DNA from 3 places in the Flavobacterium sp. AJR genome. Region 2 is predicted to be linked to each of the others. Evidence: riboswitches for the same ligand, from Rfam matches in the RefSeq annotation. Region 2 holds a riboswitch; each other region holds the start of a gene.

What was found. Region 2 has a riboswitch for cobalamin ahead of B8T70_RS17970 (DUF5074 domain-containing protein). Riboswitches for the same ligand answer to the same signal wherever they lie in the genome.
Region 1: another riboswitch for cobalamin. It lies ahead of B8T70_RS06075 (TonB-dependent receptor); the one in region 2 lies ahead of B8T70_RS17970 (DUF5074 domain-containing protein).
Region 3: another riboswitch for cobalamin. It lies ahead of B8T70_RS11215 (TonB-dependent siderophore receptor); the one in region 2 lies ahead of B8T70_RS17970 (DUF5074 domain-containing protein).

What each region holds. Positions count from the first base shown of each region.
Region 1 is NZ_NCWQ01000017.1:33,966-37,255, forward strand. Features, by position in the region: gene B8T70_RS06065 (glycerophosphodiester phosphodiesterase family protein) at 1-349, opposite strand, end outside; gene B8T70_RS06070 (GNAT family N-acetyltransferase) at 617-1,459, opposite strand; cobalamin riboswitch at 1,799-2,009, shown strand; gene B8T70_RS06075 (TonB-dependent receptor) at 2,126-3,290, shown strand, end outside.
Region 2 is NZ_NCWQ01000072.1:31,710-34,999, reverse strand. Features, by position in the region: gene B8T70_RS17970 (DUF5074 domain-containing protein) at 296-1,615, opposite strand; cobalamin riboswitch at 1,936-2,128, opposite strand; gene B8T70_RS17965 (MFS transporter) at 2,370-3,290, shown strand, end outside.
Region 3 is NZ_NCWQ01000036.1:32,462-35,751, forward strand. Features, by position in the region: gene B8T70_RS11215 (TonB-dependent siderophore receptor) at 1-1,229, opposite strand, end outside; cobalamin riboswitch at 1,257-1,491, opposite strand; gene cobC (alpha-ribazole phosphatase) at 1,570-2,106, opposite strand; gene B8T70_RS11225 (adenosylcobinamide-GDP ribazoletransferase) at 2,091-2,888, opposite strand; gene cobT (nicotinate-nucleotide--dimethylbenzimidazole phosphoribosyltransferase) at 2,954-3,290, opposite strand, start outside.

The DNA of each region.
Region 1 (3,290 bases), on a different contig from region 2:
TATACGTATATCCTTCGATAACACCCGTTCCAGTTGTTGTTCTGTCTAGTGTATTATCATGCATCATTACTAAAACCGAATCCTTACTCAAAGCAATATCAGTTTCTACAATCGTAGGATTATATTTTATTGCATTGGCAAATGTTGGTGTACAATTTTCTGGAAATCCAACTGTTGGACCACCTCGATGTGCACTTACCAATGGAATTGTTTTCTTAGAATAATTTAAAAACTTCTGTAATTCTTTAGAAGTTTTAAATTTTAATAAATATTCATTTTCCTGGGCAAAACCAAAACTAAAAACGAAAGAAACTAAAACTGCAAGCCACAAACTTTTATTCTGAAACATATTATATTTATTAAAATTGGATTGCAAAATTAAGCAATTCCTACTATGCAAAGCCCTATAAAAAGTGAAATTATTTTAACCATATAAGTAATTTAAGTAAATATAAGCGCGACTTAATCAGCCTAAAATTTAAATGGACTTACATTACTTATATGGTTACCTTTTTTTATTACAATCTTAAATATACAATTCTGTTGAAAAATTATAAAAAAAAATCAAATTTTAGTAAACTTTCGTCCAGGTTCAAATATTATAAATCAATTTTACTTAAAGATTTCTTTTCATTTCAAATTGCGAAATTGTATATGGTATATTTAAATTTTTTATAAATCCTTTTGCTTCTGCAGAACTATTCTGAACATTATATACTAATAATTCATTTTGATCCAAAGCATTGTTAATGTGATTAAATAAACTCGTACCAATTCCTTTACGACGATAATTAGGAGCTACAGCTACTTGATTAATTTTTTTGGATGTAGGATTATATATTGCATAACCTACCAATGCGTCATTTATATAAGCTCCAAGAATTTGGCTAAATTCTATACTATTGCTCACTGCCATAATATCGTTTTGCCATGAAGGTTCTATATCCCAAAAAGATTTAAACAATTCCCATTGAGTTTCTTTAAGATTCTTTATATCAACTTTAGGATTTATATCTAATGCCGGTACTTTACCTTTAAAACAATCTAGTTTTCTATGTATTGTATAACCCATCTTTTCGTAAACTCGTATTGCAGGATGATTTCCTTCTATAACTTCTAAAACCATTTGCTTTACGCCAAGATTTTCTAATTTCGGCACTAAAATATCATACATTTTACCAACTAAACCTTTTCCTCTATAATCTGGAACAACACCAGTTGCAGCATTATAAGCAACAAATTCTTCGTTTGTAGTATTTAAAGCATGCAGCATAAATCCAACTAATTTATCTTCGGCATAAACTCCGATAGACAAATCTAATTTAATATTTTCGGCAGAAATCTTAGTTTTAAGTTGCTCTAAATTAAGACTAAAAGGCACGATATAATCTGAAAAAGATAAATTAATAACCGCTAATAGATCTTTAATATCAATGTTTTCTAAACTTTTTACTTCCATTTTTTATGCAAAATTTTTTGAGTTTAAGATTGAGTTTCTCTAATTTATAAAGGTTTTCTAAATATTGAAATAGAGAAAATCAAATATACATTTTATGTAAAAAACAATGATGAACTATTTTAGATTTTATTAAAAAATAGAAGGTAACCACATGGATGTCGAAACATCGAGATATTGTTTTTTTACAAGAATCGTCTAGTTTTCAAATTGATATATTGTCATATTTTTAAATTTATTGGATATAAATGAAAATTATCAAATTAGCAGATTATACCCTTGTTTTATTGTCTTAATTGTAATTAAATTAAATAAGAACTTTTTTTCATAAACTTATGTTATATATTTGCTCAAAATTTTGGTCTACTTTTTCTTAAAATTTTAAGAAGAAATAGTTAAAAGGGAATCAGGTGTAAATCCTGAACAGACCCGCTACTGTAAGTTCTATATAAGTCTTTAAACGTTACTAATGCCATTGTCCCGATTCTCGGGATGAGAAGGTTGTTTAAAGATGGAACAAGTCAGGAGACCTGCCAAAATCACATAGTTTAAAACTTTCGAGGAATAAAGTTGAAGAACAAGAAAATTAGCCTGTTATTTTATAGCGGGACTTTCTTATTATGCTTCTTGATTATTACATCGCGAAAAGTTTTTATAATTTATTTAGTGATGTATAATACAAACAAAAAGCTTTTATTCGTTTTTATCTTATTTACTCCATTTTTGCTTCATTCGCAAGCAACCAATGATAGCATTCGCAAACTAAAAGAAGTAATTCTTAAGGCAAAACCATACCAGGAAGTAATTCCTGTGCAAAGTCTTTCGGGGAAATTACTAGAAAATCTTGCCAGTCATAATGTTGCTGATGCGCTTCGTTATTTTGCCGGAGTCCAGATTAAAGATTATGGTGGTCTTGGCGGACTTAAAACTGTAGATGTCCGTAATATGGGAACGCACCATGTAGGTGTTTTTTACGACGGAATCCAATTAGGTAATGCGCAAAACGGAGTTACTGATTTGGGTAAATATTCGCTAGACGACATGGAATCTCTTACCATGTATAACGGTCAGAAAAGCGAAATATTCCAGTCGGCAAAAGACTTTGCAGCTGCATCTACCATTTATTTAAGAACCAAACGTCCCGTTTTTGAAGGGGATAAAAAAACAAATTTATTGGTGCGGTTTAAAACCATGACTATAAATTATTTTGATCCGTCTTTTAGATGGGAACAAAAGCTGAGCAATAAAGTAAGCATGAGCGTAAGTTCTGAGTATATAAAATCTAACGGAGAATATAAATTTAGATACAAAAGAAACAATCAGGATGGTACTGTAGCTTACGATACTACTGCCACAAGACATAATAGTGATATTGAAGCTTTCAGATTTGAATCTGGACTTTACGGAAAAATAAATAATGGTTCCTGGGATGCCAAAGTTTATTATTACGACTCAGATAGGGGAGCACCAGGAGCAATTGTCGAAAATAAGTTTTCTGACGGATTTAGACAGTACGACAAGAATTTCTTCACACAGGCATCTATAGTAAAGGATTTTACAAAAAAATACAAATTTCAGGCAAAGGCAAAATACGCTTACGATTACACGCATTATGTTGCCAGAGATACTACCAATATTTTAGGAGAAACAGTAACCGAAGGAGCACAATCTGACGATAGTTATTACCAACAGGAAATATATTTCTCGGCAGTAAATATGTACAACATATTACCTACATGGGATGTTTCGTTATCTACAGATTTTCAATACAATAAACTAAATGCTACAAGAAAAGGAATACAAACTCAATTTTCTTTTCCGCAACGCTATACTG
Region 2 (3,290 bases):
TACATTTATATATTTGTACCAACACAAAAGTTCGCAAAGTTTAAATTATAGACCTGTGATTTTTTTTTATGAGAAGAAACTCCGTATCAGAAATTACCATATTTCAAATATAGCCCATGGTTTCAACCGTGGGAGACGGATTATGATTACATATTGCGCTCCAACGGTTAAAACCGTTGGCATGATTATAAATATTACAAAAAAAAGGTTCGCAAAGCTTCATCATAAAGCTTTGCGAACCTTTGCGTAAATCTTAGCGTACTTTGCGGTAAAAATTCTTTACAGTTTAAAAAAATTATTGATGAAATACAGAAACTGCAGGAAAATAATATCCTGAAAAATTTACCGATGCTGTTTTTGCTCCTGAATCAGCGTTAAATATATAAAGATTGTTTATAGAGAAATTCACACCAAAACCTGAATTTAAGGTATTTACCACCAAAGTATTTTTCTTTCGGTCATAACCAATTCCTGCACCATATAAAATATTTGAATTTGTTAATGTAATAAAAGGCGCAGTCAATGACTCTGGAGTACCAGTGTATTTGTAAATTTCTTTACCACCACTAAAACTTCCGTTTTTAGCAATAAAAACATCATTTTTAGCAGCCGTAATAGATCCCGGATGCCAAGCTCCCCAGCTTCCGTAAGCCTGAAAACCTAATGCAATTTCTTTTACTTCAAGAGTATTTGAATCTATACTTATAAGATTTTTTCCTCCTGCTGCCCATACTTTTTTATCATCGGTAACAGCAAATCCTAAAACCATACCCGGAATCGTTTTTTCGACTACCAATGTTGAAGCATTTATTACAATAACCCCTTTTGAAGCAGATAATGCAAAAATATAACCATTGGTCTTAACAACATCTCCAACCTGACCTGTAACGCCTTCGATTTGTCCATTCACCTCCATCGTATTAAGATTAAGCTTAAATATCCCTTTACCAGAAGTCAAAAGGGCTTGATTTTCATCAATACCCACAACTGCACGCCAGTCGTTTCCGCCTTTAGCAGGGACTCTTTTTTCTTCTTTTAACGAATAAGCATCGGCTACTACAACAGGTCCGCCAACTTTAGAAACTAAAAATAGTTTTTTATTAATGATGGTTCCAAATTCTAATGTAGATGATGCCGGTTTTAAATCTTTATCTGGATTTACTTTTACAAAAATACTGTCTTCTATAGCTCTTGTATCGTATCTATAAAATCCTACCGTTCCAGTTCCGTGACCAAACCATCCTTCGTTGATCATAAAGAAACCGTTTTCATATGCTCCCCATGCATGGATATCATAAGTAAGAGAAACTTTTCCGCCATCATTTTTGGCTATCATTGTAATTTTAAAATCTCCCCTCGTTTCTGGTTTAAAGATATAGGTAGAATCAGATCCTACTACTTTTCCGTCTATCGCCCATTCAAAAGAAACGTTCTTTCTATCTGCTAATTTTGAGCTTAATTGAAGTGTTTTCCCAACAGTTAAAGTATCTTTTAATTGCTGTTCGCCTTTTATTACTGGTGGCTCTGTAAAATCGTCATCATTATTACACGAAACTGTTAGCATCATCAAAGAAGCAATTGCAATTAATTGCTTGGAAAAAAATCGGTTTTTCATTATTCAATATTTAAAAATTATATTACTTAATTCTTTAAATCGAAATACAATTCACCCTTACAAAAGTTGTATAAATAAACTTTTGTAAAAGCATAGCATATTGTAAAGCGATACGTTTTAATGATTTTTTTAGTGGAGAAAAAGAAAATATCGAAAGGAGAAGCTTCCAAAAAAAAGATTGCTTTTGCGATATTATATTTGCAGAAAAAAAATCTCATAAATTCCATTTTTGGCTTACGAGAATAGAATAGACAAACAATACCATTATCACACAAAGTGAAAAGTATTATTCTTAATTCAAGCTTCAATCCCCGAAAGCTATTTATTACTATAAAAACGGCAGGTCTTCTGACTTACTCCCTACACCCAGCCTTCCCTTTCTAAATGAAAAGTGACGTATTAAAGGGTTTCGGTTAATGAGTTTACAGCTGCGGGACAGTTTTGGATTTACACCAAATTCCCTTTTAATGTCAATATCATATCGATATGACAACCATTTTCTGTTTCAAAATTTGAGTTGCAAAACTAGTGTTTTCTTTCGTAACAAAGCAATAGTTATTTATTTTAAAGGCCTTGAACATCTCTGTAAACTATAATTTATTTTGAATTATGAAACTTTGATTTACTGAACAAATGTTAAATCAACAAACAAACCCTATTTGTTAAAAAACCATCAACTAAATATAAAAATATCTTATATATTCGTAAAATGATACCTTATACTTTTATTTACTATTAAAAACACAGCCATTTTATGAGTAACACATCTACAAAAGGAATTTGGAAAGTTATTTCGGCCTCTTCTATGGGGACAATGATAGAATGGTATGATTTTTATATTTTTGGGAGTTTGGCTGTGGTTATTTCGACCAAATTTTTCCCCTCCGATAATCCAACAGCATCTTTCTTGGCAACATTAGCCACTTTTGCAGCAGGATTTGTCGTTAGACCTTTTGGCGCTTTATTCTTTGGACGTCTTGGAGATTTAATTGGGAGAAAATACACTTTTATGGCGACCCTATTATTAATGGGATGTTCTACTTTTTTAATTGGATGTATTCCGAGCTATGAGACTATTGGTTTCTTAGCACCATTATTAGTCTTGATTTTACGATTATTACAAGGTCTTGCACTTGGCGGAGAATATGGAGGCGCTGCAACCTATGTTGCCGAACATGCTCCTGTGGGTCAACGCGGATATTGGACTTCATGGATTCAGACTACTGCAACTGTTGGGCTTTTTATTTCTTTGATGGTCATTTTAATCACAAAAAATTCTCTCTCGGCGGAATCATTTGATTCTTGGGGATGGCGTGTTCCGTTTTGGGTTTCGATTGTAATGGTAGGAGTTTCTTATTTGATACGAAAAAACATGGATGAATCTCCTGTTTTTGCTAAAGCAAAAAAGGAAGGAAGCATAAGCGTAAACCCTTTAAAAGAAAGTTTTGGGAATAGATATAATCTAAAATTTGTCTTGCTTGCTTTATTTGGCGCAACAATGGGACAGGGTGTAGTTTGGTACACTGGACAGTTTTACGCCATGAGTTTTATGAAAACTGTAATGAGTATAGATTCTTCACAAGTAGATGGATTACTAGGAATTGCATTATTGTTAGGTACTCCGTTTTTTATAGTCTTTGGGTGGCTAAGTGATAAGATCGGTCGAAAATATATT
Region 3 (3,290 bases), on a different contig from region 2:
CTGAAATTTCGAGAGAAATTTAATTTCAGATTATATAATTTACTAAATTGATAAGATGACCCTAAAGAGAATAAAACAGGAGATTTGTAATTATTTGTAAATTCTTTTCGGATGCCTAACTCGTTTTTCCAATTTGCAAAAAAATCTTGTTTTATCATTAATGCAGCTGAGCTAATTTCTCTCACATGATCTCCAAAACCAGTTCCGTAACCTTTGGTTCTATTATAATCTAGGATAGCGTTTACTTGAGTTGATTTAAAAAGAGTGTATCCTAAATCAGCTTTAGTAATTAGGCTTTCTGTTTTTCCGTGGCTATAGTTGTTTTTTGAATTATCTTCAAAATATTGATATTTCTCAGTAATAAAAGCAGTTTTAAAGTTGGTTGTGAATCTGCCAAAATCACCATCATATTCTATTAAATTACGACTGAAACTATTAATGTATTTTGATTTGGTTTCAGATTCAGAAATAATTGAAGTATTTCGGTCAGTATTAGATGTTTGGCTGTATAATTTAAGGCTGTTCTTTGCGTCAAATTTATAACCTAGGTTTGCGCTCATCGTAATGATATCATATTGCCCGTTTTGGTTCCAGCGTTGTTCACCTTTCCAGTTGTATCGGTTTAAGTATTTGTAATCATTGGCTGAGCTATTTTTAGAAAATCCAATTTGTGCGCTCCACTTTTCGTTTGAAATATTTGTTTTGTAGTTGATTCCAATGGTATTAAAGCTTCCGTAATCTAGCTTTAAATTATTTTCAAACCTTTTGTAAAAACTTAAATCATTGTTTAAATGTACTGTTCCTCCCACAGCACCACTTCCGTAAATAACACTTCCTCCACCAGCTTTTACACTTACCGAATTGTAGTCAGATCCGGCTATAGTATTAAAATCGGTACTTCCGTTCATCTGAGAATTGATATTGATACCGTTCCATATTACAGCAGCTTGGGAAGCCGTTGTTCCTCTAAAAGCAACTGTCGAAAGCATACCACGACCGTATTCTTTAAAATAAATAGTAGAGTTAAAGTTTAATAAATCGGTAAGTAATGCTTCATTTCTATTAATAATAGAGTCATTAAGTACTTGAATTGATTGTGAATCAGAGTATTTCTTGAGGTTAGTGTCGGAAACTATAACTTCTTTTAATTTTGTTATAGAATCATTTTGTGCCAAAATGAATTGGCAAACTAAGAGCGAAAAACAGATGTAAAACTTTTGTAATGTCATAATTTCTAAACTCTTTTTCCCGAGAGTTCGATATTTGTTAACAAAGGCAGGTCTCCTGGCTTCGCGTCTTGTTGTTTCCCTTCCCGTCCTAAAACAGTGGTTTGTAGTTAACAACAAGCATCCCTTACAGGACTAAGCTTACAGTTGCGGGTACAGCTCAAGATTTTCGAATGTAGATTTTGATGTTTTCAATCTTCAATTACTTGATTCCCTTTTAATGTGTCTCAAAAAATATAGCACAACCTTAATGAAAGTGCAAATATAAAGTTAAAAAAGCTTATAAATCAATTCTGTTTGATTATTTAATACTATTCATAAACAAAACAAAAATTGATTTTATTTAGATATCGACTTTAATTACTTGTCCAAAATCGACTTTGTTTTGGAAAGCATCTTTAAGAGGAAGAGAGTTTAAAAGACATAATATGCTTCTTATTACTCCGGCATGTGCAACAATAATTGCCTTTGACGGTTTTTTAGCAAGTATTTCGTTTTCTATAAAATGAGTGACTCTTTCATGTAAATCGATGAAAGATTCTCCGTTTGAAACTCGAATATTTACGAAATCTTCCATCCACGGATTTAAATCATTTGAAGAAATTTCATTCCAATTTTTCATTTCCCAATCACCAAAATCCATTTCCATCAAACGTTTGTCCTCTTTGTAATTTAAAATTTTGGTTTCTTGTTGGATATGTTTGGCAAGTAACACACAACGTTTTAATGGACTCGAATATAACAATGCATCTTGAGGTAATTGCTTTACAATGTTTTCAAAAATCAAATCATAAGGTTCAGCAATATTTACATCAGTTTGACCGTAGCAAATTCCTTTTTCGCAAACAGTTTCGGTATGACGAACTAAATAAATTTCCATACTGCTATAACACTTAAATAAAAAATAACTTCGCAAACTTGTTGTGTTGCGCCCAAACAATCTCCAGTATAACCATCAATCCATTTTTGGAAATAACGTGCCAAAAAGTAGCGTGTTAGGAAAACTGGAATTAATACTAAAAGTAATTGATATTGAAAATAAGAAAGAACCAAGAGAGGTAATAAACCAAAAAAGAAAGAACCTAAAACTTCTTTCCAGCTAAAGCTTTTTGCAATTGGTTTGCTTTTGCTTGTCGCATCTTCACGAGAATATTCATGTGTAAATACGATGCTTATAGCTGCTAAACGACTAATAGAGTGTCCTGCAATAAACAACAATAAAATAGTAATTACCGATTGCTGACTTGTAATTGTCTCTATAGTTACCAGTTCTGAAAGTAACTGAAATTTTAATAAAAATAATAATACAACACCAATAGCTCCATAAGCGCCAATGGCACTGTCTTTCATGATGAGTAAGATTTTTTCTTTGGTCCAACCCCCACCAAAACCATCACAAACATCGGCAAAACCATCTTCATGAAAAGCTCCAGTAATTAAAATCCCAGCAATCATTCCTATAATTACTGCTGCGGGTGTTGAAACTAAAAATGAAGCACCATAAAATGCCAGAAAAGATATACCTCCAACAATCCAACCAATCAAAGGGAAATATCGACTTGCTTTATTAAGGTAATCAGGATTATGGTCGATATTTTTAGGACAAGGAATCCTTGTGTAGAACATTAATGCAGTAAAAAAAATATGGAGTTGTTTTTTCATTTAATAGTTTTATTTATTTGGCTAAAGATAGTTGCTGAAACTAAAAACTGCGACTGAATACTGTTTTACTTCTTACTAACTCCAGCATTTTCAAAAGTAGCCATTTCGTTAAGGAAAACAATTGCCGATTGTAATATAGGTAAAGCAATTGCACAGCCCGTTCCTTCGCCTAAGCGTAAATTTAGTTGTAGAACTGATTGAGCTTCTAGATAATCTAATAATTTCTGATGTGCTTGTTCAGCAGATGAATGACAGTAAATAGCATTTTTCTTGATTTCAGGATTTATTTTATAAGCAATTAAAAATGCCACAGTACAAATAAAACCATCTACCAGAATTAGCATATTGTTTTTATAAGCGGCTAACATTCCGCTGGCCATTTGTATGATTTCAAAACCACCA